Regions from separate parts of the Sphingorhabdus buctiana genome, predicted to be linked through region 2. Evidence: predicted binding sites of a transcription regulator. Region 2 holds the regulator's gene; each other region holds the start of a gene.
What was found. Region 2 encodes LexA, which represses DNA repair genes until DNA is damaged. Its sites were predicted from a motif close to GTTCCNCNCTTGTTCT; they were not measured.

Region 1: a site for LexA is predicted at 1,318-1,333, ahead of ACFSAG_RS11015 (ribonucleoside-diphosphate reductase subunit alpha). Genes of this name have one in related genera too.
Region 3: a site for LexA is predicted at 904-919, ahead of ACFSAG_RS14660 (DUF5131 family protein). Genes of this name have one in related genera too.
Region 4: a site for LexA is predicted at 1,222-1,237, ahead of uvrA (excinuclease ABC subunit UvrA). Genes of this name have one in related genera too.

What each region holds. Positions count from the first base shown of each region.
Region 1 is NZ_JBHUEL010000010.1:76,671-78,871, forward strand. It holds gene ACFSAG_RS11015 (ribonucleoside-diphosphate reductase subunit alpha) at 1-1,237, opposite strand, end outside; gene ACFSAG_RS11020 (acyl-CoA thioesterase) at 1,859-2,201, shown strand, end outside.
Region 2 is NZ_JBHUEL010000002.1:454,426-456,626, reverse strand. It holds gene ACFSAG_RS02655 (molybdopterin molybdotransferase MoeA) at 1-582, shown strand, start outside; gene lexA (transcriptional repressor LexA) at 668-1,372, shown strand; gene ACFSAG_RS02645 (ComEC/Rec2 family competence protein) at 1,366-2,201, opposite strand, start outside.
Region 3 is NZ_JBHUEL010000012.1:61,345-63,545, forward strand. It holds gene ACFSAG_RS14655 (alpha-hydroxy acid oxidase) at 1-412, opposite strand, end outside; gene ACFSAG_RS14660 (DUF5131 family protein) at 932-1,681, shown strand; gene tcmP (three-Cys-motif partner protein TcmP) at 1,681-2,201, shown strand, end outside.
Region 4 is NZ_JBHUEL010000011.1:279,139-281,339, forward strand. It holds gene ACFSAG_RS13930 (DUF4126 domain-containing protein) at 1-201, shown strand, start outside; gene ACFSAG_RS13935 (murein L,D-transpeptidase catalytic domain-containing protein) at 214-1,107, opposite strand; gene uvrA (excinuclease ABC subunit UvrA) at 1,248-2,201, shown strand, end outside.

The sequences.
Region 1 (2,201 bases), on a different contig from region 2:
TGTGGAAGCCCATCACGCCAAGGCCCACTGAACGTTCGCGGCTGGCGCTATAACGGGCGCGGGCCATCTCGTCCGGCGCACGATCGATGAAATCCTGCAGGACATTGTCGAGCATGCGCATCACATCCTCGATGAACATCTTGTCGCCGTTCCACTCATCCCATGTCTCAAGGTTGAGCGACGACAGGCAGCAGACCGCGGTACGATCACCACCCAGATGGTCACGGCCGGTGGGCAGGGTGATTTCGGCGCACAGGTTTGACGTCGAAACCTTGAGACCCAGCTCGCGGTGATGCTTGGGCATCGACCGGTTCACCGTGTCGCTGAAGATGATGTAGGGCTCACCAGTGGCGAGGCGGGTCTCGACCAGCTTCTGGAAGAGCGAGCGCGCATCGACGCTGCCACGCACGCTGCCATCCTTGGGGCTGACAAGGTTGAACTCGGTGCCGTCGCGCACCGCTTCCATGAACTCGTCCGAAAGCAGCACGCCATGGTGCAGGTTCAGCGCCTTGCGGTTGAAATCGCCCGAGGGTTTGCGGATTTCGAGGAACTCCTCAATCTCCGGGTGCGAGATGTCGAGATAGCAGGCGGCCGATCCGCGGCGCAGCGAACCCTGGCTGATGGCGAGGGTGAGGCTGTCCATCACGCGGACGAAGGGGATGATGCCGCTGGTCTTGCCGTTGAGGCCGACAGGCTCGCCGATGCCGCGCACGCTGCCCCAATAGGTACCGATGCCGCCGCCGCGCGAAGCGAGCCAGACATTCTCGTTCCAGGTATTGACGATGCCTTCCAGGCTGTCGTCGACCGAGTTCAGATAGCAGCTGATCGGCAGGCCACGTCCGGTGCCGCCATTCGACAGCACGGGCGTGGCGGGCATGAACCACAGCTTTGAGATATAGTCATAGAGCCGCTGGGCATGGTCCTGATCGTCGGCAAAGGCGTCTGCGACGCGCGCGAACAGATCCTGATAGCTTTCACCGGGGAGGAGGTAGCGATCCTTCAGCGTTTCCTTGCCGAATTCGGTCAGCAGGTCATCACGCGAGCTATCGGTGACGACATCGAACCGGCGCGCGGCCACGGCCTTCGAATCGGTGCCAGCCTTGGCCTTCGCCTCGGTGACTTCCTTTTCGGGCTTTGCCTTCTTTACCTGCGGGGTTTCGGTCTGTGTCTTTTCTGCTTCGAGCATGTCCGCCATATTGCCTTCTCCGGCCTCCCGGCCAGTATCTCTGAAATCCATGTGACTCTTTGCTCCCCTTATATGGGCTGGCCCTCACCCCGTTCGATTGCCAGCTCCGACTACCAAGACCCAAGAAACTTGTTCGCCTCTTGTTCGACTCGGGAAGCAAGCGCCCCCCTTAGCATTTTTGTGTCGCTACAGGGCCTTTTATTTGTGTTTTGCGCCGGTTTTTTCGGGCAAAATATCCCCACCGCAGAATTGCTCCTGCGGGATGAGACACAAATTGTAGGTATGCCCCCTGTGGCCAACCGCTATCTATAGTGCCTCAACCATTTTCAGACGCAAGAGGGTAAATGGTTAATTAAGGACTCGATTCGTCGCTTGCCTGATTCCATTCGTCGCAGCTTGATTGAGGTGCAGCGCAGCGACGCACGGACTTTCTAGGACTTGATTAGCGTGCAAGAGTTTTTCCAGCGAGGATCGCATTTTTTTTATCCACGATAAAAAATCGGTGGGGATAAATCGGCGATGCACTTGACTGACGCAGGTGCGTGGATTCGCATTCTCAGCGCACCCCGGCACACCGCTATATCCACCCCAAGCGGATCCATATTTGCGACAAGAAAGATTCGCGCCCGCAGACATTGCCTAAAGCCGCCCCACGCTGCTAACGCGCCCGTCATGTCTGGAAACGAAACGCAAAAGCACCCGCTCGTCACCGAGCTTGAACAGCTTCTTACCGTCCACCGCATGGGCGATGGCTGGTATCTCGGTATGCGAAAGCCGGGCGGCAAGGGCCGGGTCTTTGGCGGGCAGGTGATTGCACAGGCTCTCGCTGCGGCGCAGGATACCGTCGGCAGCGAGCGGATCGCGCATTCGCTGCACGCCTATTTCATGCGTGCGGGCGATGAAGATTATGAAATCACCTTCCGTGTCGAGCGCGACTTTGACGGCGGCACCTTTTCCACCCGCCGCATCATCGCGCTGCAAAAGGATCGCCCGATCCTCAACATGGCGGCATCGT
Region 2 (2,201 bases):
ATGCTCGCAGCGATGCTCCGTCACTTGCCTGCCGACATCAGCGAATTTCCTGCGGTGGAGGACAAACTTGACGCCTTGACCGCTTTGTTCCGTGACTTGTCAGAGCACGATATCATAGTCACCACGGGCGGTGCCTCGGTAGGCGACCATGACCTTATCGTTCCCGCGCTAAAGGCAGCTGGGGGAAAGCTGGATTTCTGGAAAATCGCGATGCGCCCGGGAAAACCTGTGATTGCCGGAAGCATAGGCAATGCGATTGCCTTGGGTTTGCCTGGCAATCCGGTGTCCGCATTCGTCACCGCGACGCTCTTCCTGAAACCCTTGATTGCGCATCTTTGCGGCGCTGCGCAGCCCTTGCCGACGCGACTCAAGGCAAAAACCGGCGTCGAACTCGCCCAGAACGGCGAACGCACCGATCATTTACGGGCGCGGTTGATCGACGGAGTCCTGCATCCCGTCGGCATCAACGATAGCGCCATGCTCGCGGCTTTATCCGAAGCTAACGCATTGATTATACGTGATCCGAATGCGGCAATGGCCAATGCGAGGAGCGAAGTGCTCTATTATCCCTTGGGCAGTTGAGATGCTGGCCCATAGCAGGGCTTGACAACCCCCCTATTTGTTTCCTAATCGTTCCACATCTGTTCAACAGCATTGGAACAAACCTATGTTGACCGCCAAGCAGCACGCGCTCCTGATGTTTATCCATGAAAGACTGGAAGCGACTGGAATCTCGCCTTCTTTTGAAGAAATGAAGGAAGCGCTCGATCTCAAGAGCAAGTCCGGCGTTCATCGCTTGATCGGTGCATTGGAAGAACGGGGCTTCTTGCGCCGTTTGCCCAATCGTGCACGCGCGCTGGAAGTGATGAAAATGCCTGATGGCGGCTCTGCACGCGGCCTCACCAAGGATGAGGCAGTCAACAATAAGGTGGTCAGCATTACTGACCATCGCCCTGCCCCGCAAAAATCGCTGCCGATTGCTGCCAATGATGTGATTGAAATTCCATTGCATGGAAAAATTGCTGCCGGCGTCCCAATCGAGGCGCTTGAAGGCCAGAACTCGCTTTCGGTGCCGATGGCATTGTTGGGATCAGGTGAGCATTACGCCCTGGAGGTTTCCGGGGACTCGATGATCGAAGCGGGCATTTTGGACGGCGATTATGCGCTGATCCGCAAGACGCAAACCGCGCGCGATGGCGAAATCGTTGTCGCCCTTGTTCGCGGCGAAGAAGCAACGCTGAAATATCTTCGCCGCGAGGGCCAGAAAATCCGGCTCGACCCCGCGAACAGCAGCTATGACCCGCAATATTATGATGCGCACGAGGTAGAGGTGCAGGGCCGTTTGGCCGGCCTGCTCCGCCGTTATCATTGAGTTTGAACTGAATGTTTCTGCAAAAGCGGCGGAGTGATTTCCGCCGCTTTTTGTTTTCTGCGCTGTGTGGCCAAAATCTGCAACCGCTCCGGCGAATAAGCCGACCAAGGCAAATGCGCATTTTCCTTCGCTACATATTCAACGCGCGGTTCGTTCAGATATAGCGCCATCCCACCTGCCTTCTCGATCAGCCTGCGGTCAATCTTAAGCCAACGCGGTTTGCAACTGAAAGGCAGCCATCGGCTGCTGACGACTATGTCGCTTCGCGTGCATGCGGCGGCCAGTTCCATCGACGGGATCATATAGCCCGAACGCAAGGCGAGTATGTTCCATCGCCTTTTCTCACTGTTGATCTGAAAGGCGCAGGAATCGGCATTGCATCTCGCAGCTGGCAATGTTTGGAGATCATGAACATTGCCTCTGATCGCCGCTGTTTCTTCCAGGGTTGAACGCACATAATCCCCTGCCCCCGGGCGCAGAAGCGCCAATCGGCCATCTTCCATGATAACGGCCAAGTGCTGGCCGTCGCTAGTGACGAGCAGGTCGGGCCGTGGGGCAACAGCCATTGCACCCAATGCAGCAAGCAACGGCAACAGAGCAAACCAGCGCCGTCGGTCGTTGAAAATTGCAATGACCAGTGCTGAGAAGACCGCAGTTGCAAAGGCCCAGAGCGGCATTTCGGGAAGCAGCAAAACCGCGCCTGCAGTGTTGCTGACTTTGTGCGCCAGCCACAGGATCAATTTTATTCCTTGCGATGCAAGCAACCAAAATGGCGCGCCGAAACCTTCACGGATGGAGTCCATCAACAGCGCGATCATTTGCACTGGCA
Region 3 (2,201 bases), on a different contig from region 2:
ATGCGATCGGGGCGATTTCTTCCGCTGAAACCGTTGCTAACGATGAGATCCCAAACATAGTGCCATATCTTGTCGCGGCTCTTGCAACAGCACGCTCTCCCTCATGATGGAACAAGCGCTGCAGCGCGGTTGGAGCACAATAGAAGGGCATGGCTAGTTTTTGCCCCATCACCTCGACGCCCATATCAATTTGTTCGACGCCTCTTAGTACATTCGGAACCAAGTCCACGTCTTCAAATGCTGCGCTATTTCTGCGGTATGTCACTTCATCATCAGCAGCGCCATCAATGTAATGGAAGATGGGACTAGGGAGACGTTTTTTCGCTAATCGGCGGAAATCTTCAAAATTATGACAGTCTCTAAGGCGCAACTCAATATTCCTTGATTTTGGCTCGCGTGTCAAAGCACCCAACGTTTGTTAAGTGTCCTTTTTGCGGTTTCATTCTTTCGTCATCCTCGCGCATTACAAATTGTGAAAACCTGATTGGCATTCGACTGCTGGGGTTTCGGGCTTTGTTGCCTACACCTAAGAATATTGAAAAATGGCCAAATATTGAAATCTCTGCACTTATCACTCTACCCAAACTACCATGAGAGTCTTTGACGAATTGCTTCAATAATTGTCAGTTTGGTGCGGCCAGTCAGTCAACTTCGGGTGCGGTCCCATGCGAAAAATGACGGATAACCGCCATTATGTGAAATGTCGGAAAGTGGGCCGCTAACAGAAGGACCGCTTTTGAAAAATCCAGGCGCCAAGCGGTCTCCGCGAGATCAAATCCATATCTCTAGGACCGCTAGTCGAAAAGATTGAAATCGAAAGGGAAGTTTAGATCGTCTCCATAAGCAGAAGACGCCACTGCGACTCAAAGCCTCACCTTGCCTTTGAACTACTTAGCCACTAGTGTTCCACGAATGTTCTCGGAGGCAGATCATGTCTGACAACAGCGCAATCGAATGGACCGACGCCACTTGGAACCCGGTGACGGGCTGCACGAAGATTAGTCGAGGCTGTGACAACTGCTACGCTGAAAGATTTTCTGAGCGGTTCCGTGGAGTTCCGGGCCATCCGTTCGAAAGCGGTTTCGACCTTACACTTAGACCTGCTCGGTTAGAACAGCCACTTGGCTGGCGACGTCCCCGAATGATCTTCGTCAACTCGATGTCAGACCTATGGCACAAGTCAGTTCCGTTCGAATACGTCGATAGAGTTTTCGATACGATGGAGAAGGCCGATTGGCACGTTTATCAGCTCCTGTCGAAGCGCAGCTCTCTCATGTCGAAGTACCTCCGAAAGCGGTATCGAGATCGGCCCTGCCCTCAACATATTTGGTGCGGGGTTTCAGTCGAGGATGCCCAAGCTAAAAGTCGAATTTTGCACCTCCAAGGCTCGCAAGCGGGCGCGCGTTTCCTGTCGATTGAGCCATTGATCGGCCCGGTGGGAGAATTGGACCTCTTTAATATTGACTGGGTGATTGTGGGCGGAGAAAGCGGTCCGCGGGCAAGGCCAATCGATCCCCGTTGGGTTCGAGAGGTGCGAGACCAATGCATAGAGCAAGACGTCGCCTTCTTCTTCAAGCAATGGGGTGGGTTCAGGCCCAAGGACGGTGGAAGGAAACTCGACGGGCGAGAATGGAACGACTTCCCCCAAAAATTCAAGGCTGCGGTGGAGAATGCTGACTAATGGCTCAGCCTCCGGTGCTGCCGCGAGAGTACCACGATCGCGAGCAAACGTTCGTCAAGCACATTATCTTGCGAGGCTATTTGCAAAAAGTCGCTTATAATATCCTCTCGGCGTGGGACGACTTCACATTCGTTGACGGTTTTTCAGGTCCTTGGGAGGCGAGGTCAGAAGAGTTTGCTGACACATCATTCGGCATAGCGATCAGGGAGCTCCGAGAGGTTCGGGAGTCCTTCCGCCTTCGCGGAAAAACGAAGTGTTTGCGCTGTGTATTCGTGGAGAAGGAGGCGGAGCCCTTCGAACGCCTCAATGGCGCCGCTGGAGGCGCAGCGGACCTTCACGCCCGCGCCATCCACGGCACGTTTGAGGACAATATCCCGGAAGTCCGTCGTTACGTTGGCTCCTCATTTGCACTGACGTTTGTAGACCCAACCGGGTGGAGCATCGACCTCAGCCGCATCGCTCCACTCCTAAGACAACGGGGGGAGGTGCTCATCAACTTCATGTACGAGCATTTCAAAAG
Region 4 (2,201 bases), on a different contig from region 2:
CCGGTCAGCAACATTATCCTGTCAACCGCAGAGGATGTGGTAACGGGCGGCCTGCTCGCACTGGCCTTCGCCTATCCCGTGGCCGCCGCCATCATTGCGCTGGTCCTTTTGGCGCTCACAATTTGGGGGCTGTTCGCAGCAAAGCGGATGTTGAAACGGCTATTTGCACCACAAAGCGGGACTGCACCCCCGCAATCCTGACAACACGGCGTTTCAGTCGGTGCCGGTTCCCTGGCGGAACAGGACCTGCTGGAAAGCCGATTGGGGTGCCGCTGCGGGTTGCATAGGCGTGGGCTTTCCACGCTGCGCCAGCCCTTCCTTGCCCAGCCCGGCATAGAGGAAACCACCGTCGCGGAGCCGGTCGTAAAGCCAATCGCGCCGGTGCGGTTCGACTACGAAACAGCCCTCGCTCGTTCCCGGCTTTCCGCCGCGTGCCGATAGCAGGCTGTAGTTGAAATAGCGCCGCCGTTCGGGCGCATAGCTGTGCACCACGATATCGCGTTGGCGCATCGAACTGTTCGAGGGATCGAGCCCGTCGAGCCGCAGCGACAGGCCGTTGCGCCCGCGATAGAGCTCCCCGCCGCGCGCCGCGCCGAGCGAGGACATCCAGCTATCCTGCACATCGCCAAAGGCATCGGCAAAGCCATCGTCATCGGGATCCGAACCGATGCCGTGTGCCACGACAATCGGCGTATCAAGCCCGTGCCCGCTTTCCAGATCGACAACATAAAGCCGGGGTTCGGAACTGCGCTTGGCGAAATCGACCACGACGATCTGCGAAGGCCCGGCCCCGCTGCCCCAGCGGCAGACATGCTTTTCATAGCTGGCGAGCGCCTCGTCGAGCAGCGATCGGTCGAGCCGCTGCGGCAATGGCGCGGTCGTCGCAATCGAAGCCTCGGTCACTTCGGCAGGATAATGCTGGGTCAGCCGTGCCTTTGCTTCGGCAAAGCCCGTACATGCGAAACGCTTGTAAGCCAGAACCGGCTGCATCACAGGCGCGGTTGCGGGATCGCCGGTGCCGGGAGCGAAAATGATTTCGGATTGTGCCGATGCGGGTGCAGCAAAGGCTGCGATGCCCAACAGCGCATAGATTGCGTTTCGATACACAGCGAATCTGGCCCCTATTCTCTGCATAATGTTCAATTTACAGCAAAAGCGCCGGGTTGCAAAACCCCCCGCGAGCCGCCATCTCGAAACCGAACAGCGCCCTCTTGCGCATTGCGAACAAATCTGGAACATATCATTTCATGAGCCTGACCCATATTTCGGTGCGCGGTGCGCGCGAGCATAATCTCAAAGGCGTCGATATCGATTTGCCGCGCGACAAGTTGATCGTGATTACCGGCCTTTCGGGCAGCGGCAAATCGAGCCTTGCCTTCGACACCATCTATGCCGAGGGGCAGCGGCGCTATGTGGAATCGCTCAGCGCCTATGCGCGGCAGTTCCTCGAGATGATGCAGAAGCCCGATGTCGAGCATATTGAGGGCCTCTCCCCGGCTATTTCGATCGAGCAGAAGACCACGTCGCGCAATCCGCGTTCCACGGTTGCGACGGTTACCGAAATTTATGACTATATGCGCCTGCTATGGGCGCGGGTTGGCGTGCCCTATTCGCCGGCAACCGGCCTGCCGATCACCGCGCAGACGGTGACGCAGATGGTCGACCGGGTGATGCAGTTGCCCGAAGGCACGCGCGCCTATCTGCTCGCCCCCGTGGTGCGCGGGCGCAAGGGGGAGTATCGCAAGGAACTGCTCGAATGGCAGAAAGCGGGCTATACCCGCGTGCGCATCGACGGCGAATTCTACCCCATCGAAGAAGCCCCCGCGCTCGACAAGAAATACAAGCACGACATTGAGGTTGTGGTTGACCGCATCGTCGTGAAGGACGGCATCCAGACGCGGCTGGCGGACAGTTTCGAGCAGGCGCTGAAACTGGCCGAAGGGCTGGCCTTTGTCGATCTGGCGGATGGCACGGTGGCCGAGGCGATGGGTGGCGCGGATAGCGTTCCCACCGCTTTTGGCGAAGCGCGCGCTACCTTCACCCCTGCCCCAAGCAACGTCACCGGCGGCGCGATGAAAGGCACAGGCCTGCCGCCCAACCGCATCGTGTTCAGCGAGAAATTCGCCTGCCCCGTCAGCGGCTTCACCATTGCCGAGATCGAGCCGCGCCTGTTCAGCTTCAACGCGCCGCAGGGGGCGTGC